DNA from 3 places in the Oryzobacter faecalis genome. Region 2 is predicted to be linked to each of the others. Evidence: predicted binding sites of a transcription regulator. Region 2 holds the regulator's gene; each other region holds the start of a gene.
What was found. Region 2 encodes HrcA, which represses chaperone genes, less so after heat shock. Its sites were predicted from a motif close to TTNGCACTCGNNNNNNNCGAGTGCNAA; they were not measured.
Positions count from the first base shown of each region.

Region 1: a site for HrcA is predicted at 2,181-2,207, ahead of groL (chaperonin GroEL). Genes of this name have one in related genera too.
Region 3: a site for HrcA is predicted at 3,786-3,812, ahead of groES (co-chaperone GroES). Genes of this name have one in related genera too.

Region 1 is NZ_JBKOFW010000003.1:391,699-401,359, reverse strand. It holds gene ACK8HX_RS08605 (hypothetical protein) at 1-360, shown strand, start outside; gene groL (chaperonin GroEL) at 439-2,064, opposite strand; gene ACK8HX_RS08595 (DedA family protein) at 2,278-2,883, opposite strand; gene ACK8HX_RS08590 (hypothetical protein) at 2,920-3,384, opposite strand; gene ACK8HX_RS08585 (inorganic phosphate transporter) at 3,500-4,732, shown strand; gene ACK8HX_RS08580 (hypothetical protein) at 4,744-5,043, shown strand; gene ACK8HX_RS08575 (DUF3349 domain-containing protein) at 5,050-5,640, shown strand; gene ACK8HX_RS08570 (DUF3263 domain-containing protein) at 5,735-6,028, opposite strand; gene ACK8HX_RS08565 (pyridoxal phosphate-dependent decarboxylase family protein) at 6,313-7,677, opposite strand; gene ACK8HX_RS08560 (HAD family hydrolase) at 7,688-8,347, opposite strand; gene ACK8HX_RS08555 (uracil-DNA glycosylase) at 8,491-9,180, shown strand; gene ACK8HX_RS08550 (SGNH/GDSL hydrolase family protein) at 9,246-9,661, shown strand, end outside.
Region 2 is NZ_JBKOFW010000007.1:105,918-115,578, reverse strand. It holds gene ybeY (rRNA maturation RNase YbeY) at 1-90, opposite strand, end outside; gene ACK8HX_RS14170 (PhoH family protein) at 87-1,151, opposite strand; gene ACK8HX_RS14165 (histidine triad nucleotide-binding protein) at 1,218-1,571, opposite strand; gene ACK8HX_RS14160 (alpha/beta fold hydrolase) at 1,632-2,465, shown strand; gene ACK8HX_RS14155 (SigE family RNA polymerase sigma factor) at 2,540-3,073, shown strand; gene ACK8HX_RS14150 (Gmad2 immunoglobulin-like domain-containing protein) at 3,070-4,158, shown strand; gene ACK8HX_RS14145 (16S rRNA (uracil(1498)-N(3))-methyltransferase) at 4,183-4,926, opposite strand; gene dnaJ (molecular chaperone DnaJ) at 4,950-6,071, opposite strand; gene hrcA (heat-inducible transcriptional repressor HrcA) at 6,127-7,158, opposite strand; gene ACK8HX_RS14130 (DUF3097 domain-containing protein) at 7,304-8,185, shown strand; gene ACK8HX_RS14125 (DUF4870 domain-containing protein) at 8,310-8,921, shown strand; gene hemW (radical SAM family heme chaperone HemW) at 8,926-9,661, opposite strand, start outside.
Region 3 is NZ_JBKOFW010000004.1:87,655-97,315, reverse strand. It holds gene ACK8HX_RS09400 (WhiB family transcriptional regulator) at 129-419, shown strand; gene ACK8HX_RS09395 (RNA-binding S4 domain-containing protein) at 570-794, shown strand; gene ACK8HX_RS09390 (aspartate/glutamate racemase family protein) at 811-1,500, opposite strand; gene groL (chaperonin GroEL) at 1,591-3,207, opposite strand; gene groES (co-chaperone GroES) at 3,344-3,637, opposite strand; gene ACK8HX_RS09375 (class I SAM-dependent methyltransferase) at 3,885-5,123, shown strand; gene ACK8HX_RS09370 (PfkB family carbohydrate kinase) at 5,238-6,080, opposite strand; gene ACK8HX_RS09365 (nucleoside hydrolase) at 6,077-7,051, opposite strand; gene ACK8HX_RS09360 (glycoside hydrolase family 3 N-terminal domain-containing protein) at 7,169-8,419, shown strand; gene ACK8HX_RS09355 (DNA polymerase IV) at 8,466-9,542, shown strand.

The DNA.
Region 1 (9,661 bases), on a different contig from region 2:
GCCGAGCCGGCCGAGGCGGAGGCGCCCCGCCTCGAGATCGCGGCCGTGGCCGTCCTCGTCGCGTCCGTCCTCCTCGCCGTCATCCCCGCGACGGAGCCCGTCGCGCCGGCCGGGTGGGTCGCGGGGATGGTCATGGTGCTGCTGTCGCGCCGCTGGGGCCCGGGCGACAAGGGGCTCTCGCTCCTCGCCTACGGGATCCTCGGCGTGCCGTTCGTCGTCCTCGGCCGCGACGAGCTGCGAGCCCCGGCGAGCATCGTCACCGGCATCGTCCTCGTGGCCCTGTGGGGCACCACGGCGGCCTGGCTGCTGCGCAGGGCGCGGTCGGGCCGGGTCGAGGGCCGCGGACTGCGCATGCGCTGACCCGCGCCCGCACACGGCACGAGGGCGGCCCCCCGGCTGGGGGGACCGCCCTCGTGTGCGTGCGTCGGGTGACGGGGCTCAGAAGCCCATGCCGCCCATGTCGTCGCCGCCGGGCATGGCCGGGGCGGCCTTCTCCGGCTTGTCGGCGATGACGGCCTCGGTCGTGAGGAACAGCGCCGCGATGGACGCCGCGTTCTGCAGCGCCGAGCGGGTGACCTTCGCCGGGTCGATGACACCGGCCGCGACGAGGTCGACGTACTCGCCGGTCGCGGCGTTGAGGCCCCAGCCCGACTCGAGGTTGCTGACCTTCTCCGCGACGACCCCGCCCTCGAGACCGGCGTTGACCGCGATCTGCTTGAGCGGCGCCTCGATGGCGACCTTGACGATGTTGGCGCCGGTCGCCTCGTCACCCTCGAGGGTGAGGTTGGCGAACGCCTTGGCGCCGGCCTGGATGAGGGCGACGCCACCACCGGCGACGATGCCCTCCTCGACGGCGGCCTTCGCGTTGCGGACGGCGTCCTCGATGCGGTGCTTGCGCTCCTTGAGCTCGACCTCGGTGGCCGCGCCCGCCTTGATGACGGCCACGCCGCCGGCGAGCTTGGCGAGGCGCTCCTGGAGCTTCTCGCGGTCGTAGTCGGAGTCCGACTTCTCGATCTCGGCGCGGATCTGGTTGACCCGACCCTGGATCTGGTCGTTGTCCCCGGCGCCCTCGACGACGGTCGTCTCGTCCTTGGTGACGACGACCTTGCGGGCACGGCCGAGCAGGTCGAGGTCGGCGGTGTCGAGCTTGAGCCCGACCTCCTCGGAGATGACCTGGCCACCGGTGAGGATGGCGATGTCGCCGAGCATGGCCTTGCGGCGGTCACCGAAGCCGGGCGCCTTGACGGCGACCGACTTGAAGGTGCCGCGGATCTTGTTGACCACGAGCGTCGACAGGGCCTCGCCCTCGACGTCCTCGGCGATGATGAGCAGCGGCTTGCCGGACTGCATGACCTTCTCGAGGAGGGGCAGCAGGTCCTTGATCGAGCCGATCTTGGAGTTCGCGATGAGGACGTAGGGGTCCTCGAGCACGGCCTCCATGCGCTCGGCGTCGGTGACGAAGTAGTGGCTGATGTAGCCCTTGTCGAAGCGCATGCCCTCGGTGAGCTCGAGCTCGAGGCCGAAGGTGTTGCTCTCCTCGACGGTGATGACGCCCTCCTTGCCGACCTTGTCCATGGCCTCGGCGATCATCTCGCCGATCTGGGGGTCAGCAGCGGAGATCGAGGCCGTGGCAGCGATCTGCTCCTTGGTCTCGACGTCCTTGGCGTTGGCGAGCAGCTCGTCGGAGACGGCCGCGACGGCCTTCTCGATGCCGCGCTTGAGCGCCATCGGGTTGGCGCCGGCCGCGACGTTGCGCAGGCCCTCCTTGACGAGCGCCTGGGCGAGGACGGTGGCGGTCGTCGTGCCGTCACCGGCGACGTCGTCGGTCTTCTTCGCGACCTCCTTGACGAGCTCGGCGCCGATCTTCTCGTACGGGTCGTCGAGCTCGATCTCCTTGGCGATCGAGACGCCGTCGTTCGTGATGGTGGGGGCGCCCCACTTCTTCTCGAGGACGACGTTGCGGCCCTTGGGGCCGAGGGTGACCTTGACGGCGTCGGCGAGGGTGTTCATGCCCCGCTCGAGACCGCGGCGAGCCTCCTCATCGAAAGCGATGATCTTGGCCATTCGGGTGGTTCCTCCCACGCGAGTCGAAGGTGGGACCGGTGGTGCCCGCGACGGACGGACCGGGAGCCGCGGCTCACGTCGCCGTGGCGTCCCGACCCTCACCGGACCGGTCAGGATTGTCACTCTCAAGGGGAGAGTGCTAACGCCATTATTGGCACTCTCGGGGGGAGAGTGCAAACGACCCGTCGCCGGTGGAACGGGCGCCGGCGCCCTTCAGCGCCCGCGGCGCCGGAGGACGACGCGCACCGCGTGGTCCGCGGCGAACCCGAGGGCGAGCGCGACGGTGATGCCGGCGGCGGCGCCCAGCAGGGGGTTGTCGTCGAGCCAGTGGCCGGCGAGCGCCCCCACGGAGACCGTCCACGCGGCCCACGACACCGCCGCGAGGGCGGCCAGGCCGACGAACCGGCGCGGGCCGAACCCACCGGCCCCGGCGGTGAGGTCGACGGCCACCCGCCCCACCGGCACGTACCTGGCCGCGAGGATGACGAGGCCGCCGCGCCGCTCCAGGATGTCCGCCGCGCGGTCGAGGGCGCGGCGCAGGCCCCGGCGCCGCACGCGGGCGAGGCGGGCGGTGCCGAAGCGCCGGCCGAGGAGGAAGACCGTCGTGTCACCGACGAACGCGCCCGTGGCCGCGGCGGCGGCGAGGAGGACGAGGTTCGGGCCCGAGGCCGCGACCGAGATCGCGGCGAGGGCCACGACGACCGTCTCGCTCGGGAGGGGCGGCAGGAGGGCGTCACCCGCGGCGAGGAGCGCCACGACGAGGAGGACCCACGGCGCGGCCGCGTGGGCCCGGACGAAGGCCTCCAGCGTCTCGACCACCGGACCTCCTGCGGGCGTGTCGGGTGTGGCCCCGGGTCAGAGGACGGGCTCGTGGCCCTCGAAGGTCGCCCGCATCGAGCCGTCGGCCTCGGAGGCCACGGGGTCCTCGAGGTCGGCGACGAACACCGCGACGGCCTCGCGGGCGGGGTTGCCCTCGAGCTCGGCGAGCACCTGGCGCCAGGCCGCGAGGTTCGGGTGGTCGACGGTCGTGCACGCCTCGGCCGGCTCGAGCGACTCGACGGCGGCGGCGAGCTCGGGGCGCGAGAGGGGCACCGTGGCGGTCGACCCGTCGTGCCGCAGCACCGTCGCGAGGACGACCGCGGGGAGCCCGTGCGTCCCGCCCGGGGCGTTGACGTGGGGGAACACCCACTCCGGTGACGACGAGGCCGGGCTGAGCGCGACCGCGTACGCCACCGGTGCCCGCCAGCCCTCGATCCGGGCCGCGAGGTGGTCCTTGATGGCCGCGAGGCCGGCGGGGGTGCTCCAGTCGAGGTCGGTCACCTCGGCATCCTCGCAGACCACTTCCGCCCCACCCACGCACGGAACAGGTGAACGGAGGGTGAACGACGGCCCTCGCCTTGGTGAAGTGCCGATGGCCGCGCAAGACTGCTGCCTCGTGGACGCAGCAACCATCACCCTCGTGCTCGTCATCGTGACGGCACTGGCCTTCGACTTCACGAACGGCTTTCACGACACCGGCAACGCGATGGCCACCTCCATCGCCACCGGTGCGCTGAAGCCCAAGGTGGCCGTCGCGCTGTCGGCGATCCTCAACCTCGTGGGCGCCTTCCTCTCCGTCGAGGTCGCCCTCACCGTGACCAACGCCGTCGTCAACCTCCAGGACAAGAGCGGGGCGCCCAAGGGCGAGCTGCTCGCGTCCGGCGGGCAGAACCTCCTCCTCATCGTCCTCGCCGGACTCGTCGGCGGCATCGTGTGGAACCTCTTCACGTGGCTGTACGGCCTGCCCTCGAGCTCCTCGCACGCCCTGCTCGGCGGGCTCGTCGGCTCGACGCTGGCCGGGCTCGGCATCAGCGGCGTGAAGTGGGTCGGGGACGGGACCAAGCTCGACGGCGTCGTCGGCAAGATCCTCCTGCCGGCCCTCATCTCGCCGGCCATCGCGATCGCGGTGGCGGCCGTGGGCACCTGGCTGGTCTTCAAGATCACCGAGGGGGTCACCGACCGCTGGCGTCAGAAGGGCTTCCGCTGGGGCCAGATCGGGTCGGCCTCCCTGGTCTCGCTCGCGCACGGCACGAACGACGCGCAGAAGACGATGGGTGTCATGACGCTCGCGCTCATCGCGGCGGGCCACTGGACCGACACGGGCAGCGTCCCCCTGTGGGTCAAGGTCACCGCCGCCGCGGCGATCGCCCTCGGCACCTGGCTCGGCGGGTGGCGGATCATCCGCACCCTCGGCAAGGGCCTCATCGAGATCTCGCCCGCGCAGGGCATGGCCGCCGAGTCCAGCTCGGCCGCGGTCATCCTCTCCTCGAGCCACCTCGGTTTCGCGCTCTCCACGACCCACGTCGCCACCGGCTCGATCCTCGGGTCCGGCGTCGGCCGGCCGGGCGCCCACGTCCGCTGGGGCGTCGCGGGCCGCATGGTCGCCGCGTGGGCCATCACCCTGCCGAGCGCCGGTCTCGTCGGCGCCCTCATGTACCTCGTCGGGAAGGGGCTCGGCGGCACGCTCGGCGCGATCGTCGTCTTCCTCGTCCTCGCCGCCCTGTCGACCTGGATGTGGATGCGCTCGCGCCACACCGCCGTCGGCGCCCACAACGTCAACGACGAGTGGGAGGGCCAGGGCAGCAGCACCTCGCCCGCGCCCACCCGCCCCCACGACCACGCCCACTGAGGAGACTCCCCGTGCACAACGTCACGTTCGCCCTGGAGGGCGCCCTCAAGGTGCTCCTCGCCGGCCTGGTCCTCGGCGCCGGGCTCCCTGCCGTGTTCGCGCTGGGCATCCGCAGCCTCGCCTACGGTGTCGGTGGTGACGCCGAGGTCGACCACGCACCGCCGCACCCGATCGGCCGGCTCCTCGCCGTGCTCTGCTTCGCGGTCGTCCTCGGCGGCGTCGCCCTCGGGATCACGATCGTCGTGGCCTCGGGCTTCGGCAAGGAGGTCGTCTTCGACCCGATCCTCCCCGTCATCGTCGACAAGGACTGACCGACCATGAAGCAGCTCAACGCCGCCGTCATCGAGTGGATCCGGACCGGGTACCCCACGGGGGTCCCGGACCGCGAGGCTCCCGCGCTCGGTGCCGTGCTCCAGCAGCGCCTCGGCGCCGAGGCGGCCCAGGACGTCCTGCGCCGCCTGCTCGCCGAGGGCATCATCTCCGCGAAGGCCGGCCGCGCCCTCATCCCCGACGACGAGCAGATCCGTCGGGTGTCGGCCAAGCTCGTCCTCGGCGGGTGGCCGCTCGGCGGGTCCGACGAGGAGGAGGACGAGGCGCCCCCGCGCGAGGGCAGCCCTCTGGCCCGGATCGTCAGCTGGCTGCGCGAGGGCTACCCGGGCGGCGTGCCCGAGCACGACTACCTCCCCCTGCTCGCCCTCCTCGAGCGCCGGCTCACCCGCAGCGAGGTGAAGAAGGTCGCCAAGGCGCTGCGCCGCGCCGACGTCAGCCCGGCCGGGCCCTCGGACATCGCGGCGGCGATCACCGAGTACACCCACGTCGACGCGAGCGAGAACGACCTGCGCCGCGTGCGCGACCAGCTCGCGAAGAAGGGCTGGCCCGTCGAGTTCCCCGACCCCGACCTGCCCTGACCCCGCCGTGCGGGCGCGCGTCGCCCCCACGTGCAGAGACGCCCGTCCGGCTTCCCTCACGGACGGGCGTCTCTGGTCTGTGGAGCCTGCGGGGCTAGGGCTCGATCCCGAGGCGGCGGGCGCTGCGAGCCCGCTGACGGCTGGCCCGCAGGCGGCGCAGGCGCTTGACGAGCATGGGGTCGTGCTCGAGGGCGGCCGGGAGGTCGATGAGGGCGTTGAGCACCTGGTAGTAGCGCGTGGAGCTCATGTCGAACAGCTCCTTGATCGCCGTCTCCTTCGAGCCGGCGTACTTCCACCACTGTCGCTCGAAGGCGATGATCTCGCGGTCTCGCTCGCTGAGTCCCGTCGACGGTGCGGCGGTGCTGAGCTGTTCGGAGGCGGCGCTCACTGGTTTGATCCTCGACCCTTCGTGGCTGGTGTCCCGGTGCGCCCACTGTACCCGCCGGAATGACACGGATGTCATTCGTCGGGGAGGTCCGCCGCGTGTCGGCTGGACATCCTGCGGACCCCCAGACTCACGAGTCACACCGGCCCCACCACCCCCATCCTCCTTGTCCCAACTTTCCCGCCTGATGCCGAAACCTTCGGTGGGACACCCCGAAGTTCGGGGTGTCCTTCGCCAGCTTCTGGCATCAGGCGGGAAAGTGGTGACTGGTGCTGGCCGGGGTGCCGTCAGGCCATGGTGTCGAGGATGGCCGCGATGTCGTCCGTGCTCGTCTCGGGGTTGACGATGGCGAAGCGCGCCAGCGTCTCCCCGTCGTGGGCCGTCGGGACGACGAACGCGAACTCGTCGGCGAGCATCCGGTCCGACCACGCCTGGTAGTCGGCGGGGGTCCACCCGAGGCGCCGGAAGACGATGACCGACAGGTCGCGCTCGCGGACCAGCTCGAGGTACGGCCGCCGCGTCACCTCCTCCTCGGCGAACCGGGCGACGTCGAGGGTGTGCTCGATCGCGGCGGTGTAGGCGTCCGTGCCGTTGACGACGAGCGAGAACCAGAACGGCAGACCGCGGGCCCGCCGGGTGAGGCCGACGGAGTAGTCGGTGGGGTTCCAGTCGGGGGCGTCGGTGAGCACGTCGAGGTAGCCCGCGCGCTGGGTGTGGGCCGCGCGCGCCAGGGCCGGCTCGCGGTAGAGCAACGCGCAGCAGTCGAACGGCGCGAAGAGCCACTTGTGCGGGTCGACGATGAAGGAGTCGCAGTGCTCGATGCCGGTGTACAGCTCGCGCACCGAGGGCGCGGCGAGGCCGGCGCCGCCGTACGCGCCGTCGACGTGGAACCAGATGCCGTGCTCGCGGCAGACCTCCGCGACCGAGGCGAGGTCGTCGACGATCCCGAAGTTCGTCGTGCCGCTCGTCGCGACGACGGCGAAGAACGTCTCGGGGCCGTGCTCCTCGAGGACGCGGCGCAGGTTCGGGCCCGTGAGCCGCCACCTCTCGTCGGCCTCGACGGGCACGAGCTCGGCGTCCATGACGTCGCACGCCGAGGCGATCGAGCTGTGCGCGCCCGCGGTGGCCGCGACCCGGAACGGCCGCACGCCCTCGGGGGCGCGGTGGCGCGCCGTGGCCCGCGCGGCGTGGAGGGCCGAGAGGTTCCCGATGGTGCCGCCGGGGACGAAGACGCCGCCCGCGCCCTCGGGCAGCCCGACGAGGTCGGCGACCCAGCGCAGCGCCTGGTTCTCCGCGTACACCGCGCCGGCGCCCTCCAGCCAGGACCCGGCGTAGATCGACGAGGCGCCGACGACGAGGTCGAACATCACCGACGCGTCGCTCGGCGCGCACGGGATGAATGAGAGGTAGCGCGGGTGGTCCGTCGACAGGCACGCGGGCGCGAGGTCCTCGGCGAACAGTCGCATCGCCTCGACCCCGCCGAGGCCCTCGGCGGTGATGGTCTGTCCGACCGCGCGCTCGAGCTCCTCGGGGGTGGCCGTGCGGTCGAGCGGCGCCTCCATGCGGACGCGCTCCTCGGCGTAGCCGACGACCGCGGCCGTCAGCGCCGAGAGCTCGGCGTGGGTGTTCTGCTGGTAGGTCTTCCCGTGCACGGCGGCGAGTCTAGGTGCGGGCTCCGCCGAGGAGGTACGCGTGCAGGTCGGCGACCGTGTCGAGGACCGCGTCGGGCCCGGACGCCTCGAGGGCGCCGCGCTCGCCGGCCCCCCACGTGACCGCGACCGCCGCCATCCCCGCGCCCCTCGCGGCGAGGACGTCGACCGTCGCGTCGCCGACGTAGACGCAGGCTGCCGGGTCGACGCCGAGGGTCGCCGCGGCGTGGAGGAGGGGGTCGGGGTCCGGCTTGTGGCGGGTGGTGTCCTCGAGCGCGGCGACGACCTCGATGACGCCGTCGAGGCCGACACCGTCGAGGGCCAGCCGCGCGGTCTCACGGCGCTTGGAGGTCGCGACGGCCGTCGTCACGCCGGCCTCGCCGAGCGCGGCGAGGAGCTCGGGGACGCCGTCGTACCGGCGGATGAGCGCGGCGGTGTTGGCCAGGTTCCACTCTCGGTAGGTCTCGTCGAGGACGTGGCCGTGCTCGGGGCTCTCCTCGAGGAGCGCGCCGAGCAGCGGGCGCCCGATCCAGGCACGCGCTCGGGCCTCCTCGACCTCCTCGCCGAGCACCTCCCGGAAGGCGTGCTGGTACGAGGCGACGATGAGGGGGATGGTGTCGGCGAGCGTGCCGTCGAGGTCGAACAGCACGGTGCGCCAGCGCGGGGAGGTCACGGGGCCAGTCTGCCGACCCCGGCGGTGGGGCCCCGGCCCCGGTCCCCCGTCGAGTGGCCACGACACGTTGACGAACCGGCCGGACCTTCAGCGTGTCGTGGCCACTCGACCGCGGCGGGGGCCCGGAGGCTACGGTGAGGACGATGTCCACCTCGACCCCGGCCCGGCCCCTGCGCGACCTCGTGCACCCGTCGTGGGCCGAGGCCCTCGCCCCGGTCGAGCCCGTCGTCGCCAGCCTCGGGGAGTTCCTCCGCGGCGAGGTCGCGGCGGGGCGGGGCTACCTCCCCGGCGGCCCGATGGTGCTGCGCGCCTTCGAGCGGCCCCTCGCCGACGTGCGGGTGCTCGTCGTCGGCCAGGACCCGTACCCGACCCCGGGGCACGCCGTGGGCCTGTCGTTCTCGGTGGCCCCGGACGTCCGGCCGGTGCCCCGCAGCCTCGCCAACATCTTCGCCGAGCTCGGCACCGACCTCGGGGTGCCGACCCCGAGCAGCGGCGACCTCACCCCGTGGGCCGACCAGGGCGTGCTCCTCCTCAACCGGGTCCTCACGGTCACCCCCGGCAAGCCCGCCAGCCATCGCGGCAAGGGGTGGGAGGACGTCACGGCCGCCGCCATCCAGGCCCTCGTCGACCGGGGCGGCCCCCTCGTGGCGATCCTCTGGGGGCGTGACGCCCGGGGCCTCGTGCCGCACCTGCCCGGCATCCCCTGCGTCGAGTCACCCCACCCGAGCCCGCTGTCCGCGCACCAGGGCTTCTTCGGGTCGCGGCCGTTCAGCCGCGCGAACGACCTTCTCGCACAGCAGGGTGGCGAACCCGTCGACTGGAGGCTCCCGTGACCACCACCTCGTCCCGCCGGGTGTGGACCCGGTACGTCGCGATCGGCGACTCCTTCACCGAGGGGATGTCCGACCCCGACCCGCACCGCCCCGGGGCCTTCGTGGGGTGGGCCGACCGCCTCGCGCAGCAGCTCGACGTCCTCGCCGAGCGCGAGCACCTCCCCTTCGGCTACGCCAACCTCGCCGTCCGGGGGCGCAAGCTCGACGACGTCGTCGGGCCCCAGCTCGACACCGCGCTGTCGATGCAGCCCGACCTCGTCTCGATGGTGGGCGGCGGCAACGACCTGCTCCGCCCGACGGCCGACGTCGACGCCCTCGCCGCACGTCTCGAGGACGCCGTCGTCCGGATCCGTCGAACCGGCGCCGACGTCCTCCTCGCGACCCCCACCGACACCCGCGACGCCGGGCTCTTCAAGGCCCTGCGTGGGAGGCATGCGGCCCATGCCGCCAACGTGTTCACCATCGCCCAGCGGCACCGCTG
Region 2 (9,661 bases):
CCGCATCTGCTCGAGGACGTAGCGCGAGATGTTGACGAGCTCGAGCTCGTCGAGCACGACGTCGGTCTCGTTGAGGACGTCGATGCTCACCGCTGCGGTCCCTTCCGGTCCGGCTTCGGACCGCGGGTGTGCTGCGTGTCGTCCCACCGGCCGTACGCCTCGACGATCGCCCCGACGAGGCGGTGGCGCACGACGTCGAACGCCGTGAGCTCGGCGAAGTGGACGTCCTCGAGGTCGGTGAGGATGTCGCGGACGACCCGCAGCCCGCTGTGGGTGCCGCCGGGCAGGTCGACCTGGGTGACGTCGCCGGTGACGACCATCTTCGAGCCGAACCCGAGGCGGGTGAGGAACATCTTCATCTGCTCGGGCGAGGTGTTCTGCGCCTCATCGAGGATGATGAACGCATCATTGAGCGTCCTGCCCCTCATGTACGCCAGCGGGGCGACCTCGATCGTGCCGGCCGCCATGAGGCGCGGGATCGACTCGGGGTCGACCATGTCGTGCAGCGCGTCGTAGAGCGGACGCAGGTAGGGGTCGATCTTGTCGTTGAGGGTGCCGGGGAGGAAGCCGAGCCGCTCCCCCGCCTCGACGGCCGGGCGGGTGAGGATGATCCGGTTGACCTGCTTGGCCTGCAGGGCCGCGACCGCCTTGGCCATCGCGAGGTAGGTCTTGCCGGTTCCCGCGGGACCGATGCCGAACACGACGGTGTTCGCGTCGATGGCGTCGACGTAGCGCTTCTGCCCCAGCGTCTTCGGACGGATCGTGCGACCCCGGTTGCTGACGATGTTCATCGTCAGCACGTCGGCGGGGCGCTCGACGGTCTGTGCGCGCAGCATCTGGATCGAGCGCTCGACGGCGTCGCGGTTGAGCGGCTGGCCCGCGTCGATGACGTCGAGCAGCTCGTCGATGAGCCGTTCGACGAGCGCGACGTCGGCGCTGGGTCCCGAGATGTGGAACTCGTTGCCCCGGACGTGGATCTGCACGTGCGGGAACTGCCGCTCCATGGTGCGGAGCATCTCGTCGCGCGGACCGAGGAGCGTCACCATCTGGACGTCGGGCGGGACGACGACGGTGTGCTGGGGGACGTGGGGATGGCTCGGCCCGGGCTGCGCGTCGGCGCTCCCGGGCTGGTCGGTATGGGCGTCACTCATCGTGGGACGAGTCTACGAGGCCGCACCGACGCACGGCACACGAGAACGCCTCGACCACGCGCCGGGTCAGCCCGGGGGCCAGGTGAGGTCGCGCCCGCCGATGACGTGGAGGTGGGCGTGGAAGACGCTCTGCTGGGCCGCGGCACCGGTGTTCGCGACGAGCCGGTAGCCCGGGACGCCCTCCCGGTCGGCGACTGCGGCGGCGAGGCCCACGAGGTCGGCGAGCTCGTCGGCGCTCGTCGCGGCGAGCGCCGCCAGGTCCGGGACGTGACGACGCGGGACGACGAGGACGTGGGTGGGTGCCGCCGGCTCGATGTCGCGGAACGCCAGGGAGTGCTCGGTCTCGCCGACCACGGTCGCGGGGATCCCGCCGGCGACGATCCGGCAGAAGAGGCAGTCCTCGGCAGGCGTGTCGCTCATGCCCCGAACCTACCGGTCCGCGTCGTTGCCGGGCGGGCCGTCACGCTGGACGATGGCGGGGTGCACGAGGTGGCGGACTGGCGGCTGCTCGAGGTGCGGGACGGCCTCCTCGAGGTCAGCGACGTCGGCGCCGGCGAGCCGGTCGTGGTCGTGCCGACGGCGCTCACCGCCGACGAGCTCGTCCCCCTCGCACGACGGCTCGCGGCCGGCGGCGGGCACCGTGTCGTGACGTACCACCGACGCGGCTACGCCGGCAGCAGCCCGCCCCTCCACCCCAGCTCGGTCGGCGCCGACGCCGCCGACCTCGCCGCCCTCCTCGAGGCCCTCGGCGCAGCGCCCGCCCACGTCGTCGGGGCGTCGTACTCCGGCGCCGTGGCGCTCGAGCTCGCCCTGACCCGCCCCGAGCTGGTCCTCGGCCTCGTCCTCGCCGAGCCGCCGCCCGTGTTCGTGCCGGCGGCACCCGACTTCCGCGCGGCCTGCCTCGACCTCGTCGCCGCGCACCGTGCCTCCCCCGAGGCGGCCCTGGAGCGGATCGGCACCCTCACCGGCGGGCCGGCGTGGCGCGCGGACCTCGAGCACGTCCTGCCGGGGGCGGTCGCCGACCTCGAGCGCGACGCCCCCACCTTCTTCGAGGCCGACCTGCCGGCCCTGCTCGCATGGGACTTCACCGAGGACGACGCCCGCGAGATCGCGGTACCCGTGCTCCACGTCGGTGGCAGCGCGAGCGGGCCGTGGTTCCGGGAGGTCCGCGAGCACGTCACCGCATGGTTCCCCGGGGCCGAGGGCGTCGTCGTCGAGGGCGCCGGCCACACCCTCGCCGTCACGCACACCGACGAGGTCGCGGGCGCCATCGCCTCCTTCCTCGCGCGCCACGCGACGACGCCGACCGCCTGAGAGCCGCCTCAGCGCGCCGGTCGTGTCAACCGAACCGGTGGGCTGCGCGTCCTCCTGACGTGACAATGGCGACCATGGGCGAGCTGGGCGTGCCGCGCTCCGCCGAGGAGGCGGTGACGGAGCTGTACGCCTCGCACTGGCAGCCGCTCGTGCGCGTCGCGTGGCTGCTCCTCCACGACGCCGCCGAGGCCGAGGAGGTCGTCCAGGACGCGTTCGTCGCGCTGCACGGGCACTGGGGCGGCCTGCGCGACCGCGGCGCCGCGGCGGCGTACCTGCGGCGGGCCGTCCTCAACGCCTCCCGCTCCGCCCTTCGCCACCGCGGCGTCGAGGAGCGCTGGGCGGCCTCCGTGCGCGGCGGCCCCGACGACCCCGCCCGGCGCACCTCGACGAGCGCGGAGGACGCCGCCGTGGCCGGGCTGTCGCGCGAGGAGCTGCTGCGTGCGCTGGCCACCCTGCCCGTGCGCCAGCGCGAGGTCCTCGTCCTGCGCTACTACCTCGACCTCGGGGAGGCGCAGATCGCCGAGGCGCTGGACATCTCACCCGGATCGGTCAAGACGCACGCGAGCCGGGGCCTGGCGGCCCTGCGCGCGGGGACGGGACGGACATGAACGACGACGACCGCACCGCCGAGGCCCTGCGGGTCGCCCTCGACGAGCGCGCCGAGCTCGTCGAGCCCGGCGACCGCCTCGCCGAGATCCTCGCGCGCACCGCTCCCTCCCACACGGCCGGAACCCGGTGGTGGATGCCGCTCGCCGCGGCGGCCGCGGTGCTCGCCGTCGTCGCCGGCGTCTGGTTCGGCCTCCCGGACCGCCGCGACGGCGTCCCCGCGGGCACCGAGTCGCCGCGACCGACGGCCAGCGCCACCAGCCCCGCGCCCTCGCCGACCGCACCGTCGCCCTCGCCGACCCCCTCGTCGTCGGCAAGTACCCCCGTCGGGCAGCCGGCCGCCCTCCCGGTGTACTACCCCGCCGCCATCGGGGACGAGGCACGGATGGTGCGCCTGTACCGCGAGTGGCTCACGGCACCCGGCGTCACCCGGGACTCCGACGAGCGCACCCGCGCGCGGGCCGCCGTCGCGCTGGCGATGGGGTCGGTCCCCGTCGGCACCGACGGCTACCTCGGGCTGTGGGACGGCGTCGACCTCGTCGACCTCGCCGTGACGACGACGGGCATCACCGTCACCCTGTCCGGTCCCGGGCCCTCGACCTTCCCGACGGACACCGAGCGCGTCGGGGTCCAGCAGCTCGTCTGGACGGCCCAGGCGGCCGTCGGCCGCGGCAACCTGCCGGTGCGCTTCGTGCTCGCCGACGGGTCGGTGGCCCTGTTCGGGAGCCAGCCGGTCGACCGCACGTACGGCCGCCCGGCCTCGCGCGAGGAGTACCACGAGGACCTCGCCCCGATCTGGGTCACCGCCCCGACGCGTGGGCAGGTCCTCACCGCGGGCCGCTCCGTCACCGTCACGGGCGAGGCGTGCGTCTTCGAGGCGACCGTCTCCTGGCAGCTCCTGCGCGGCGGTGCGGTCGTCGACGAGGGGTTCGTCACCGCCACGGCGGGCGCCCCGGACCGCGGCACCTGGCAGGTCCCGCTGGGCACCCTGGACCCCGGGGACTACGCCGTCCGGGTGTTCGAGCTCAGCGCCGAGGACGGGACGACGGTCTCGGCGGAGACGACGATGCCGTTCACGGTCCGCTGAGGGCGGGGAGGTGCCCCGGCGCGCTCAGCGCCAGCGGGCGGCGGCGCTGAGGACCGCGAGCGCCGCGGGGCCCGCGCTCGACGAGCGCAGCACCGTGCCCCCGAGCCGGACCGCCGTGGCCCCGGCGGCGACGAGCGCGTCGAGCTCGTCGGGGGCGATGCCGCCCTCGGGCCCGACGACGACGAGCACGTCACCCTCGCCCGGCAGCTCGACGCCGGCGAGGGGGGTCGTGGCGTCCTCGTGGAGGACGAGGGTCGCGGCGGCTGCGGGGACCCGGCGCACGAGGTCGGCGGTGCTCGAGGTGGGGCCCAGCACCGGACGACGGGTCCGCCGCGACTGCTTCGTCGCGGCGACGAGGACGGCCTCCCACTTGCGCCGGGCCTTCTCGCCGCGCTCGCCGCGCCACTGGACGACGCTGCGGGAGGCCTGCCACGGGACGACCTCGTCGACGCCGAGCTCGGTCGCGGCCTCGACCGCCTGGTCGTCGCGGTCGTTCTTCGCGAGCGCCTGGACGAGGACGAGGCGCGGGCTGGGCTCCGGGTCGGTGGCGACGGAGACCACCCGCAGGTCGAGGGTGTCGCGCCCGACCGCGACGACCTCGCCCTCGACGCGCAGCCCGGCGCCGTCGGTGAGGAGGAGGTGCTCCCCCACCCGCGTGCGGCGCACGGTCACGGCGTGCCGCCCCTCCGGCCCGTCGAGGACGACGGTCGACCCCGGCCCGCGGCCCGAGAGGGCCTCGTGACGGACGAGGTGGAGGGGCAGCGTCATCGCGGGGAGTCCTCGCGGGCGGGTCAGCGGGCCTTGAAGGCGTCGCGGAGCTTGCCGAACAGACCGCCGTCGGCGGGGTTGGTGACCCGGCCCTCCGGTCGCTCCTCGCCGCGGAGCCTGGCGAGCCGGCGCAGCAGCTCCTCCTGCTCGTCGTCGAGCCGCGTGGGGGTCTGGACCATCGTGTGGACGATGACGTCGCCGCGCCCGGTCCCGCGCAGGTGCGTGACGCCGAGCCCGCGCAGTGTGATGGTGTCGCCCGACTGCGCCCCACGCCGGACGTCGAGGTCCTGGGGCCCGTCGAAGGTGTCCATGACGAGGGTCGCGCCGAGGGCGGCGGCCGTCATCGGGACCTCGATCGTCGCGTGGAGGTCGTCGCCGCGGCGCTGGAACACCGGGTGCCGGTTGACGGCGACCTCGACGTAGAGGTCGCCCGCAGGACCGGCGCCGGGGCCGACCTCGCCCTCGCCGGCGAGCTGGATGCGGGTGCCGGTGTCGACGCCCGCCGGCACCTTGAGGGTGAGCGTGCGGCGCGTGCGGACCCGCCCGTCGCCCGAGCAGTCGTAGCAGGGGTCGGTGATGATCTGGCCGAAGCCCTGGCAGGTCATGCACGGGCGGGTCGTCATCACCTGGCCGAGGAAGCTGCGCTGGACCTGCTGGACCTCGCCGCGACCGGCGCAGACGTCGCACGTGCGCATCGAGGTGCCGGGGCGCATCCCGTCGCCGTGGCAGGTCGCGCACCCGACGGCCGTCTCGATGGTCAGCTCCTTCTCGGCGCCGAACACGGCGTCGCCGAGGTCGATGTCGAGGCGGACGAGGGCGTCCTGGCCGCGTGCGGTGCGCGAGCGCGGGCCGCGCCCGCCCGTGCCCTGGCCGAAGAAGGCGTCCATGATGTCGCTGAACGAGAATCCCTGGCCGAAGCCGGCGGCCCCGGCGGCGTAGGGGTCGGAGCCCATGTCGTAGGCGCGGCGCTTCTCGGCGTCGGAGAGCACGTCGTAGGCCTGGGAGACCTTCTTGAACTGCTCCTCGGCCTCCGGGCCCGGGTTGACGTCGGGGTGCAGGCGGCGCGCGGCCTTGCGGTAGGCGCGCTTGACGTCCTCCGGGCTCGCGTCACGGGCGACGCCGAGGTCGGCGTAGTAGTCGTTCACGGGTGGGCAGTCCTCCGGACGTGGTCTGGGGCGGGGCGGGCGGCGGGTGGGCGGGTCACTCGGCGAGGATCCGCGAGACGTACGTGGCGACGGCCCGCACCGCGGCCATCGTCGTGGGGTAGTCCATGCGGGTCGGCCCGACGACGCCCAGACCCGCGACGAGGTCACTGCCGGCGCCGTAGCCCGACGTCACCATCGACGTCGCGTGCAGCCCCGCGTAGGGGTTCTCGTGACCGATGCGGACGGCGACGCCCTCGCCGTGCTCGGCGACCGTGCCGAGCAGCTTGAGGAGGACGACGTGCTCCTCGAGGGCCTCGAGCACCGGCCCGAGGTTGGTCGTGAAGTCGGGGCCCACCCGGGCGAGGTTCGCGGTGCCGGCGAGGACGACGCGCTCCTCGCGCTCCTCGACGAGGGAGTCCTGCAGGGCCGTGACGATGGCGCGGACGAGGCCGCCGAGCGCCGGGTCGAGCCGGTCGGGGACGGCGGCCAGCTCGGCAGACGCCTCGGCGAGGGTGCGCCCCCCGGTGGCGCGGTTGACCTCGGAGCGCAGCGTCGTCAGGGACCGCTCGCCCTCGGGCGTCAGGAGGTCGGTAGCGACCTCGATGACCCGCTGCTCGACGCGACCGGTCGTCGTGATGAGGACGACGAGGAGGCGGCGCTCGCCGATCGGGACGAGCTCGACGTGGCGCACCGAGCTGCGTGAGAGCGAGGGGTACTGGACGACGGCGACCTGGCGGGTCAGCGACGCGAGGAGGCGCACCGTGCGGTCGACGACGTCGTCGAGGTCGACGGCACCCTCGAGGAACTGGCTGATCGCCCGCTGCTCGGCGGCCGTCATCGGCTTGATGGCCGAGAGCCGGTCGACGAAGAGGCGGTAGCCCGCGTCCGTGGGGACCCGGCCGGCACTCGTGTGCGGCGCCGCGATGAGGCCCTCCTCCTCGAGGACGGCCATGTCGTTGCGCACGGTGGCGGCCGAGACCCCGAGGTGGTGGCGCTCGAGGAGGGCCTTGGAGCCGACGGGCTCGGAGGTCTGGACGTAGTCCTGGACGATGGCGCGCAGCACGCGCAGGCGGCGGTCCTCGGTCATGGGGTCCTCACCTCCGGCGTCCTCGGGTACGGGTCTGGCACTCTCGCACAACGAGTGCCAATTCTACGGGGTGCCCGGGGTGCGGGGCGAACCGCGGCGGCGTGCCGGTCCGCAGCGGCAGGCCCGGCGGGCTAGCCTCGCCGCCGTGGCGGACAGGTATGGGTCGGACGTGCTCGGTGGCGACTGGCGGGCGCCCAGACGGGGCCGGTCGGTGGAGCTGGCCGCGGAGCGGGGCACCGTCGTCGAGGACGTCGAGACCGGCTGGGTGGGCGCGGTCGTCCGCGTCGAGAAGGCCGGCGGCGTCCACGTCGTCCACCTCGAGGACCGCCGCGGCCGGACGAAGGGGTTCCGCCTCGGGCCGGGCTTCCTCGTCGACGGCTCCCCCGTCACCCTCACCCCGCCGAAGGCCGCGGCGCAGGCCCGCCTCGACGCGGCTCGGGCGGCGTCGGCCCGCACGGCGAGCGGGTCGGTGGCCGTGACCGGGCAGCGGGCCCGCGTCGCCGGCGGGTCGCGGATCTTCGTCGAGGGCAGGCACGACGCCGAGCTCGTCGAGAGGGTGTGGGGCGACGACCTGCGCGTGGAGGGGGTCGTCGTCGAGATGCTCGACGGCGTCGACGACCTGGCGGGGGCCATCCGCGACTTCGCCCCGGGGCCGGGGCGTCGGATGGGCGTGCTCGTCGACCACCTCGTCCCCGGCTCGAAGGAGACGCGCGTCGTCGAGGAGGCCCGGCGGCTGCAGCCGTGGGCGCCGCACGTCCTCGTCGTCGGTCACCCGTACGTCGACGTGTGGCAGTCGGTGCGGCCCGCCCGCCTCGGGATGGACGCATGGCCCGTCATCCCGCGCGGGACGTCGTGGAAGCACGGGATCTGCGCGCACCTCGGCTGGCCGCACGCGACGCAGGCCGACATCGCGGGCGCCTGGCGCCGCATCCTGGGGTCGGTGCGCTCGTGGACCGACCTCGAGCCCGAGCTCCTCGGCCGGGTCGAGGAGCTCATCGACTTCGTCACCGCTCCTGCCCCCGGGTGACGGCTCGTCGGGGTCGCCCCTGACGCGACCCCGAGACCGACCCCGGCGCGCCCCCGGAACGGGACCCCCTGGGGCACCCCACGGTGTTGGATGGGACACAGACCGCCCCACGGAGGAGCACCCGATGAGTGACACCACCCCTCGCCCCGACGAGACCACCGACCCGACACCGGACCGGGCGCCGGACCCGACACCGGCCGACCCCACCCCCCCGCCGGCCCCCGAGGCCCCGCCGACCCCCGAGGCCCCGCCGGCCCCCGAGGCGGCCGCCGCGGCACCGGAGTACCCCCAGCCCTACCCGCCGCAGGTGCCCCCGCCCGGCTACGCCCAGCAGCCCCCGCCCGGCTACCAGGCGCAGCCGGCCTACACGCCGCAGCCGCAGGCTCCGCTGAGCCCGGCCGACGAGCGCACGTGGGGCATGCTCAGCCACGTCGTCGGCGGGGCCGCGATGATCCTGTCCGGCGGCTTCCTCGGCTTCGTCGGCTCGCTCGTCATCTACCTCATGTACAAGGACCGCGGCCCGTTCGTCCGGGCGCACGCGGCGAACTCCCTGAACGTCCAGATCACCGCGGCCATCGGCTTCCTCATCGGCTGGGTGCTCGTCTTCGTCCTCATCGGGTTCGCCATCCTGCCGCTCGTGTTCATCTGGGCCGTCGTCATGCACATCATCGGCGCGGTCAAGGCGAACAACGGCGAGTGGTGGACCCCGCCGCTGACCCCGCGGTTCATCAAGTGACCCGCTAGACCCCGAGGAGGCGTCGCACCACGGCGTCGGCGAGCAGCCGGCCCCGGCGCGTGAGGACGACCCTCCGGTCGCGAACGGCCGCACGGCCGTCGACCAGCCCGTCACCGACGAGGCCGGCGACGGCCGTGCGGCCGTCGCCGTCGAGGACGTCGAGCGGCAGGCCCTCGCGCAGGCGTACCCCGAGCAGGACGTCCTCGTCGTGGCGCTGCTCGCCGGTGAGCGTCTCGCGGCCGGCGGCCGGGGACCGGCCCTCGGCGAGCGCCGCCGCGTAGGTGCGGGGGTGCTTGACGTTCCACCAGCGCACACCGCCGACGTGGCTGTGCGCGCCCGGGCCGACGCCCCACCACGGGTCGCCGCGCCAGTAGCCCTCGTTGTGCCGGCAGCGGGCGGAGTCGTCGCGGGCCCAGTTGCTCACCTCGTACCAGTCGTACCCGGCGGCGCCGAGCACCTCGTCGGCGAGCTCGTACTTGTCGGCCTCGTCGTCGCCGTCCGGCACCGGCAGCTCACCCCGGCGCACTTGGGCGGCCATCCGGGTGCCCTCCTCGACGACGAGGGCGTAGGCCGAGACGTGGTCGGGCTGCAGCGCCACGGCCGCCTCGAGGCTGGCGCGCCAGTCGTCCAGCGACTCCCCCGGCGTCCCGTAGATGAGGTCGACGCTCGTCGCGAGGCCGGCCGCCCGGGCCCCCTCGACGGCCACCGCGACCCGCGCCGGGTCGTGGGTGCGGTCGAGG
Region 3 (9,661 bases), on a different contig from region 2:
CACCTCGGACGGCACGGGGTGGGTTGACCAAAGCCTTACCCGGGTCTTGCCCTGCGTGTACCAAGTCGTTCCTACCGTGATGTCCGAGCCGCTCGGAAGGGCGGCGACCAGCGCACGGAGGTACGCACATGGCCGAGATCACCCGACTCCCGGGTCCTGTCGCCGACCTCTGGGACTGGCAGCTCGACGGCGCCTGCCGGCGGGTGGGCCCGGAGGTGTTCTTCCACCCCGAGGGTGAGCGCGGCAGCAAGCGTCGCACCCGCGCCAGTGCTGCCAAGGAGATCTGCTTCACCTGTCCGGTCCTGCAGCAGTGCCGCCGGCACGCCCTCTCCGTCCGCGAGCCCTACGGGGTCTGGGGCGGTCTCACCGAGGACGAGCGCGAGTCGCACTACTCCCGGGACCGGCACATCGCCTCCTGACCGACCGGTGACCCAAGGGGTGGTCGCCGTCTCACGGTCGCGAAGGCGAGAAGAGGTCGGGGCCGCAGGTCCTCCGAGGTGGCCCGCCACCGGCCACCCGGAGACCCGCGGCCCCGACCTGAGCTCCCCCGCACCAGTACCGTGGGCGCCGTGAGCGCCCCCCTCGACGTCCCCATCCGCGACGAGTCGATCCGCCTCGGCCAGCTCCTCAAGCTCGCCGGCGTCGTCGACGACGGCGCGGTGGCGCGCGAGGTCATCGAGCGCGGGCTGGTCGCCGTCAACGGCGAGGTGGACACCCGTCGCGGCCGCCAGGTCCGCGTCGGCGACGAGGTGACCTTCGAGGGCGAGACGCTCCACGTGACCGCCGGGCCCTGAGCCCGGGCCGGTCGGCTCAGGCGCAGAGCCAGTCGACGCCCGCGGCCACGTGGAGCGCGGTCGTGTCGTACAGGGGCAGCGGCCCGTCACCGGGGCCGAGGAGCAGCCCGATCTCGGTGCACCCGAGGACCACGGCGTCGGCACCGCGGGCGGCCAGCCGGTCGACGACGCCGAGGTAGGCCGTCCGCGACCCGGGGTCGACGACGTCGTGCACGAGCTCGTCGTAGATGACCCGGTGGACGACCTCGCGGTCGTCGGGGTCGGGGACGACGACCTCGAGGCCGCGTCCGCGCAGCCGCCCCGCGTAGAACTCCTCCTCCATCGTGAACCGAGTCGCGAGCAGGCCGACCCGGGCACGGCCGTCCGCGAGGAGGGCGTCGGCGGTCGGGTCGGCGATGTGGAGCAGCGGGATGCCGGCGGCGTCCTCGACCCTGGACGCGACCTTGTGCATCGTGTTCGTCGCGAGGAGGAGGGCACCGGCCCCACCGGCGGAGAGCCCGCGCGCGGCCTCCTCGAGGACGGCGGTGGCGGTGGCCCAGTCCCCGGTGTGCTGGGCGTCGGCGACGGGGCCGAAGTCCACCGAGTGCACCAGCAGCCGCGCCGAGTGGTGCCCACCGAGCCGGGCCGCGACGCCCTCGTTGAGCCCCCGGTAGTACGACGCGGTCGAGGTCCAGCTCATCCCGCCGAGGACTCCGAGCAGCCGCATGCCCGCACCCTACGACCCCGCCTCCGCGGTGGACGACGGACGCCGCCCGCCCCGGGTGGGGCGGACGGCGTCCGGGTGTCGCGAGGGGGCTCAGTGACCGTGCCCGTGGCCGTGGCCACCGGCAGCAGCCGGCTCCTCCTCCTTCTTCTCGACGACGAGGGTGTCGGTGGTGAGGACCATCGACGCGATCGAGGCCGCGTTGCGCAGCGCCGAGCGGGTGACCTTGACCGGGTCGATGACGCCGGCCTTGACGAGGTCCTCGTACTCGCCGGTCGCGGCGTTGAGGCCGTGGCCCGCCGCGAGCTCCTGCACCTTGGAGACGGCGACGTAGCCCTGCAGGCCCGCGTTCTCCGCGATCCAGCGCAGCGGCTCGGCGGCCGCCTTGCGGACGATGTTCGCGCCGACCTTCTCGTCACCCTCGAGGTCGAGGGTGTCGAGCACGGCGACGGCCTGGATGAGCGCGGAGCCACCGCCGGAGACGATGCCCTCCTCGATCGCCGCGCGGGTCGCCGAGATGGCGTCCTCGATGCGGTGCTTCTTCTCCTTGAGCTCGACCTCGGTGTGCGCGCCGACCTTGATGACGCAGACGCCACCGGCGAGCTTGGCGAGGCGCTCCTGGAGCTTCTCGCGGTCCCAGTCGGAGTCGGTGCGCTCGATCTCCTGCTTGATCTGCGCGACGCGGCCGTCGACGTCGGCGTGGTCGCCGGCGCCGTCGATGATGACGGTCGAGTCCTTGGTGACGACGATGCGGCGGGCCTGGCCCAGGGTCTCGAGGCCGACCTGGTCGAGCTTGAGACCGACCTCCTCGGCGACGACCTGGCCGCCGGTGAGCACGGCCATGTCCTGGAGCATCGCCTTGCGGCGGTCGCCGAAGCCGGGGGCCTTGACCGCGACGACGTTGAAGGTGCCGCGCATCTTGTTCACGACCAGCGTCGAGAGGGCCTCGCCGTCGACGTCCTCGGCGATGACGAGGAGCGGCTTGCCGGCCTTGACGACCTTCTCGAGGATGGGGAGCACGTCGGCGATCGAGGAGATCTTGCCCTGGTGGATGAGGACGTAGGCGTCCTCGACGACGGCCTCCATGCGCTCCGGGTCGGAGACGAAGTAGGGGCTGATGTAGCCCTTGTCGAACTGCATGCCCTCGGTGAACTCGAGCTCGGTCGACGCGGTCGAGGACTCCTCGACGGTGATGACGCCGTCCTTGCCGACCTTGTCGAACGCGTCGGCGATGATCGCGCCGATCTCGCCGTCCTGCGCGGAGAGGGCGGCGACCTGGGCGATCTCCTCCTTGGACTCGATCTCGCGGGCGGTCTCGAGCAGGCGGGCGGACACGGCCTCGACGGCGGCGTCCATGCCGCGCTTGAGGCCCGACGGGGCGGCACCGGCAGCGACGTTGCGCAGGCCCTCCTTGACCATGGCCTGGGCGAGGACGGTCGCGGTCGTCGTGCCGTCACCGGCGACGTCGTTGGTCTTGGTGGCGACCTCCTTGGCGAGCTGCGCGCCGAGGTTCTCGTACGGGTCGTCGAGCTCGACCTCGCGGGCGATCGTCACCCCGTCGTTGGTGATGGTGGGGGCGCCCCACTTCTTGTCGATGACGACGTTGCGGCCCTTGGGGCCGAGCGTCACCTTGACGGCGTTCGCGAGGGCGTCGACGCCGCGCTCGAGCGCCTTGCGGGCGGAGTCGTTGAACTCCAGTTCCTTGGCCATTGCTGTCCTTCTCGGTGGAGGGTGCCGGGGCGGCGTGCGCCCGCCGGCGGGTGTGCGTGGTTCAGGAGAGCCGGACGCGCCCCGGCGGCACCCGGGTGGGTGCGCACCGGGGCGCGGTCACGGCATCAGTGGTGCGTCAGCCGACGACGGCGAGCACGTCACGGGCGGAGAGGATGAGGTACTCCTCGCCGCCGTGCTTGATCTCGGTGCCGCCGTACTTGCTGAAGATGACGCGGTCGCCGACCTGGACGTCGAGCGGGACGCGGTTGCCCTTGTCGTCGATGCGACCCGGGCCGACAGCGAGGACCTCGCCCTCCTGGGGCTTCTCCTTCGCGGTGTCCGGGATGACCAGACCGGACGCAGTCGTCTGCTCGGCCTCGAGGCTCTTGATGACGATGCGGTCCTCGAGCGGCTTGATGGAAACCGACACGGTGTGCTCCTCCCCTGTGGGGTGAGTCGAAGTGGACGGGACTCGCGCTTCACCGGGCCGCTCACGCCGTCGCGGGGGTCGCGGTCGACCCGGGCTGCGCTGGCACTCGCGGGTGGCGAGTGCCAATGAGGCAAATCTAGGTGGCCCGTTAGCACTCGGTCAACTCGAGTGCCAGCACGTGGCCGACCGCCGCCGGCGGCGGGGACCGGGGCGGGCCGGCGACGGGGGAATGGCAGGATGTCGCGCCGTGGACCTCGGCATCGTGCGAGCCCTCGGGAGCCCCGACGGCAAGGAGCTGCTCCGCTCCCTCCCCGCGTACGACGAGACCCAGGTCATCGCCCTCCAGGACCGCCTGCGGCGCGAGGGCCATGCCCCCGAGCTGGTCGCCGCCCTCCTGACCCAGCAGCGGCTGCGCGCCCGGGCCGTCGCGAAGTTCGGCGAGTTCGCCGACGACCTGCTCTACACCGCCGACGGCCTCGAGCAGGCGTCCCGGCTCGAGCTGTCCGCGACCCACGCCGGGCGCTTCTACAACGCGAGCCTGGCGACCGTCCACGACCTCGGCTGCGGCATCGGCTCCGACGCGGTCGCGATGTCGGCCCTCGGCGTCACGGTCCAGGGCGTCGACATCGACCCCGTGACGGCCGCCATCGCCGACATCAACCTCCGGCCCTGGCCGGACTCGCGGGCCCGGGTGGGGCTGGCCGAGGAGTTCGAGCCGCCGCGCGACCCGCTGCGCTCACGGGTGGGGGTCTGGCTCGACCCCGCCCGGCGGGTGCCCGGGGTCACCGGACGGCACGGCCGGATCAAGCGGGTCTTCCGCCTCGACGAGATCCGCCCGACGTGGGACTTCGTCGTCCAGGTCGCCACGGCGGTGCCGGCCACGGGGGCCAAGCTCTCGCCCTCGATGCCCAAGGACGCCATCCCCCTCGGCACCGAGGCCCAGTGGACCTCGTACGCCGGCGAGGTCCTCGAGTGCACCGTGTGGTGGGGGCCGCTCGCCCACCGACCCGGCCGCAGCGCCCGGATCCTCGGGCCCGGCCGGTCGCCGGTGGAGGTCGACGAGACGATGGCCGAGGCCGACCCGCCGGCCGCGACGAGCCTGTCGTCGGTCGGGCCGTGGCTCTACGAGCCGGACCGCGCCGTCACCCAGGCGGGTCTGCTGGGTGCGGTGACGGCGGCGACGCTCGGCAGCGAGGTCGACCACGGGCTCGGGTACGTCGTCTCGGACGCCGAGGTCGACGTCGAGTTCGCGCGCCGCTACGCCATCCGCGAGGCGATGCCGTTCGGGGTGAAGTCGCTGCGGGCGTGGCTGGTCCAGCACGGCGTCACCGGCCTGACGATCAAGAAGCGCGGCGTGCGGCTCGACGACGACGAGCTGCGCCGCCAGCTGCGGATCGGCCGGAAGGCCGGAGACGGGGCGCAGGCCACCGTCATCCTCACGCGGGTCGCGGGCCAGCAGGTCGTCCTCGTCGTCGACCCCTGCTGACGACGGGTCCCAACTTTCCCGCCTGATGCCAGAAGGTTCGGTGGGGCACCCCGAACTTCGGGGTGCCCCACCGAAGGTTGTCGCATCAGGCGGGAAAGTTGGGACGGGGGTTGGTCAGAGGTCGGGGTCGGGCTGGGCTCCCTCGTGGCGGACCGCCGCGGCCCCGGCCTCGAGGGCCGCGGCGAGCGCCTCCTCGCGACCGGCGCCTCGTGCGAGGGCGGCCGCGAGCGTTCCGCAGAACGCGTCGCCGGCGCCGGTGGTGTCCTGCACGTCCTCCGGCGCGACGACCACCGCGGGACTCGTGGCCCCGTCCCACGACGCACCGTTCGACCCGAACGTCACGAGGAGGGAGCGCGGCTCGGCGCCGTCCTCGGCGAGGGCCTGCATCTCGTGCTCGTTGGCGACGACCGGGTCGCCCAGCGCGACGACGTCGGGGGGCAGGGCCGACCACGGCGCCACGTTGAGGACGACCCGCGCACCCCGGCCGGCCGCCCGCCGGACCGCGGTGCAGACGACGGTCCGCGGGACCTCGAGCTGGACGAGGAGGACGTCGCCCTCGCCAAGGGCGTCCACCGCGGCGACCTCCCGCTCGTCGAGCAGGTCGTTGGCGCCCGGAACGACGACGATCGAGTTCTCGCCGTCGTCGGACACCGCGATGAGGGCGTGGCCGGTCGGGTGGCCCCCGACGACCCGAACCCCGGCGACGTCGATGCCGCGCGCGGCGAGGCGCTCCCGGTAGGCCGTGCCGCCGGCGTCGTCACCGACGCAGCCGACCATCGCGACCGGCGCCCCGGCGGCCGCCGCGGCGACCGCCTGGTTGGCACCCTTGCCCCCGGCGAGCCGGCGCAGGCCGTCGCCGAGGACGGTCTCGCCGGGCCTCGGGTGGCGCTCGACCCGGGTCACGAGGTCGACGTTGAGCGACCCGATGACGACGACGCGCCCCGTCGCCGCCGTCATCCGACCTCGCCTCTCACGGTGCGCAGCCACAGCTCGGCGACGCGGGGCCCGTCGATGGCGAGCGCCACGTGGACCTGGGCGGGGGCCAGGCCGTGCGGGTCGTGGTCCAGGTGCCCGCTCCAGTCACGGGTGTCGACGACCGTGCGGCCCCGGGTCCACGACCCGGTGAGCTCGACCCGAACGGGCAGCCGCTCGGTCGTGACGGCGTCGGGGAGCAGGAGCATCGCGACCGCGCCCGCGTCACCGATCGTCGCGCCCGCATTGGCAAAACGCCTGTGGTGGTAAGAGATCAGCCCGGCGGCGAGGTCGGCGACCGGGGTCCCGAGCGCCCGCAGGCCCTCGACGTCGGCGTCGGTGACGAGCGGGTCGTAGAACACGTCGAGGCCGTACATCGCGACCTCGACCCCGTGGGTGGCACACGCGTCGAGGACGATCGCCGCGGCCTCGGGGTCGTGGAAGACGTTGAACTCCGCGGCGGCCGTCGCGTTGCTGATCTGCGCGCCACCGCCCATGAAGACGAGGCGCCCGATCCGCGCGAAGGCGTCCGGGTGGACGCGGGCGAACAGCGCGAGGTTCGTCATCGGTGCGAGCGGGACGACCGTGACCGGCTCGCCCGCCGCGGCGGCGTCCTCGACGACGTCACGGAGGAGGTCGAGTGCGGACCGCGGGTCGGGCGTGAGCGTCGGCACCGGCATCCCGAGGTCGGCCATGCCGTCGGAGCCGTGGACGTGCCGGGCGTCGACGGGGTCCTCGAGGAGCGGGCGGCGGGCGCCGACCCCCACCGGGACGTCGCCGCGGCCGGCGGTCTCGAGGACGCGCAGCGTGTTGCGGACGACGTCGTCGAGGGGGGCGTTGCCGCCCACGCACGACACGGCGCGCAGGTCGAGGTCGGGGTGGAGGGCGGCGAGGAGCAGGGCACAGGCGTCGTCGACGCCGGTGTCGACGTCGAGGACGATCGGGAGTCGGGGCACGGCCACGATCATCGTCCATGCCCGTGGCCGGCGCACGGGACCGCACGAGGGTCGTGCCGGCCGAGGCCTCACCTCGGCGATTCCCGGGATGGCGGCCGCGTCACGTAGCGTCGTCGGGTGCTCCACCGCTCCTTCCCGGCCCTGCAAGCCCTCCGCGCCCGGACCGCCACGACCGCCGTGGTGACCGGCGGCGTGCTCGTCGCGCTCGTCGGGTGCTCCGGCGGCGCGCCGTCCGCGTCCTCGCCGTCGCCGAGCGCGCCCGCCCCGTCGACGTCCGCGGCCCCCTCGCCGACCGAGACGACGCAGACCTGCGCCGAGGCCACGTTCGAGGCCCTGTCCGCGCAGCAGCGGGTGGGCCAGCTGCTCATGGTCGGGCTCGACACCAACGCCCCGCGCACCTCGCTCGACGGCCTCGTCACCACCGAGCACGTCGGCAACGTCATCTACCTCGGGGGCTGGGAGGGCGCGGCGAAGGTCTCGCGGGCGTCGACGCACCTCGAGGGCCTGGTCTCGCAGGAGGCCACGGGCGGGGTCGGCCTGATGATCGCCGCCGACCAGGAGGGCGGCATCGTCCACCAGCTGCGCGGCGACGGGTTCACCCGGCCGCCGAAGGCCCTCGACCAGGCCGAGCTCGCACCCGACGAGCTGACGGAGGACGCCGCCGGGTGGGCGAAGGAGATGAAGGAGGTCGGCGTCAACGTCAACCTCGCCCCCGTCGCCGACACCGTTCCCGAGGACATCGGCCGCGCGAACGAGCCGATCGGCAAGTGGGGCCGCCAGTACGGCTCCGACCCGAAGACCGTGGCGACCTACTCCGTCGCGTTCCTGCGCGGGATGCTGGACGAGGGCGTCGAGGGCGCGGTCAAGCACTTCCCCGGTCTCGGACGCGTCCGCAACAACACCGACTTCTCGTCCTCGGGGATCACCGACTCGGTGGCGACCGCCGACGACCCCTTCCTCGAGCCGTTCCGCGCGAACATCGAGGCCGGCGTCGGGCTCGTCATGATGTCGTCCGCGAGGTACCCCAAGCTCGACGGGGAGAACCCGGCGATGTTCTCGGAGAGGATCATCACCGGCCTGCTGCGCGAGGACCTCGGGTACGACGGTGTCGTCATCACCGACGACGTCAACGCCGAGGCGCTGCGGTCCGTCCCCCCGGGCGCCCGGGCGACCCGGCTCCTCGACGCGGGGGGCGACGTCGTCCTCACCGGCAAGGCCTCCGACGCCGACGACATGATCGACGCGATCACCGAGAAGGCTTCTGCCGAGCCCGGGTTCGCGGCCAAGGTCGATGCGTCGGTCGAGCGGGTGCTTGCCCTCAAGGACCGGATGGGGCTGCTCCCCTGCTCCGAGCCCGCCACCGGCTGAGGCTCGGCCGGCGCCGGATGTCGGCGGCGTCCGCCACGATGGGGTCATGTCCCGCTGGGTCCTGCACGTCGACATGGACCAGTTCATCGCGGCCGTCGAGGTGCTCCGGCGGCCCGAGCTCGCTGGCCTGCCCGTCGTCGTCGGAGGGCGCGGTGACCCCACCGAGCGCGCCGTCGTCTCCACCGCGTCCTACGAGGCGCGAGTGTTCGGGGTCCGCTCGGGGATGCCGCTGCGCACCGCGCTGAAGCGGTGCCCGGACGCCGTGTTCCTGCCCGTCGACCATCCCGTGTACGAGGCGGCGTCGGCCGGGGTCATGGGCACCCTGCGTGCCGTCCCGGGTGCCGTCGTCGAGGTGCTCGGCTGGGACGAGGCGTTCGTCGGCATCGAGACCGACGACCCCGAGGCCGTGGCGCACCGCATCCAGGCCGACGTGCTCGCCGCCACCGCCCTGCACTGCTCGGTCGGCATCGGCGACACCAAGGTGCGGGCCAAGATCGCGACGGAGTTCGGCAAGCCACGGGGCACGTTCCGGCTCACCCGGGCGACATGGTTCGACGTCATGGGCGCCGAACCCACCCACGCGCTGTGGGGGGTGGGGAGCCGCATCTCGCAGCGGCTCGCCGCCCTGGGGATCGAGACCGTGAGCCAGCTCGCGCAGGCCGACGACGCCGTCCTCGCCGCCGAGTTCGGTCCGCAGTCGGGGCCGTGGCTGCGCGACCTCGGGCGCGGCGAGGGCTCGTCGGACGTCGACGACACCCCGTGGGTCCCCCGGGCGCACGGCCGGGAGACCACCTACCAGCGCGACCTCGTCTCGCTGCCGGAGGTCGAGGAGGCGCTCCGGTCGCTCGCGGAGCGGGTGGTCGACGACATCCGGGCCGAGGGCCGACCGTGTGCCCGGGTCCACCTCAAGGTGCGCTTCGTCCCCTTCTTCACCGTCAACCGGTCGCGGAAGCTGCGCGAACCGACCTGGAGCCCCGACGTCGTCGCCGGGACCGCCCTCGACCTCTTCCGCGCCCTCGATGACGAGCGCCCGGTTCGGCTGCTCGGGGTGCGTGCCGAGATGGTGCCTCCCGAGGGCGGTGACGCCCCGCCGCGCACGCACGGCCGGCGCGGGATGCCCTGACCAGCGAGGACGCCTCGGGAGATCGGCCCACGGTCCCGCCGGCCAGCACGAACTCGTCTGCACGCAGGGCCTCCTCAGGCCCCCTGATGGCCCTAGTGTCGGAGACCGGACACCCGTCC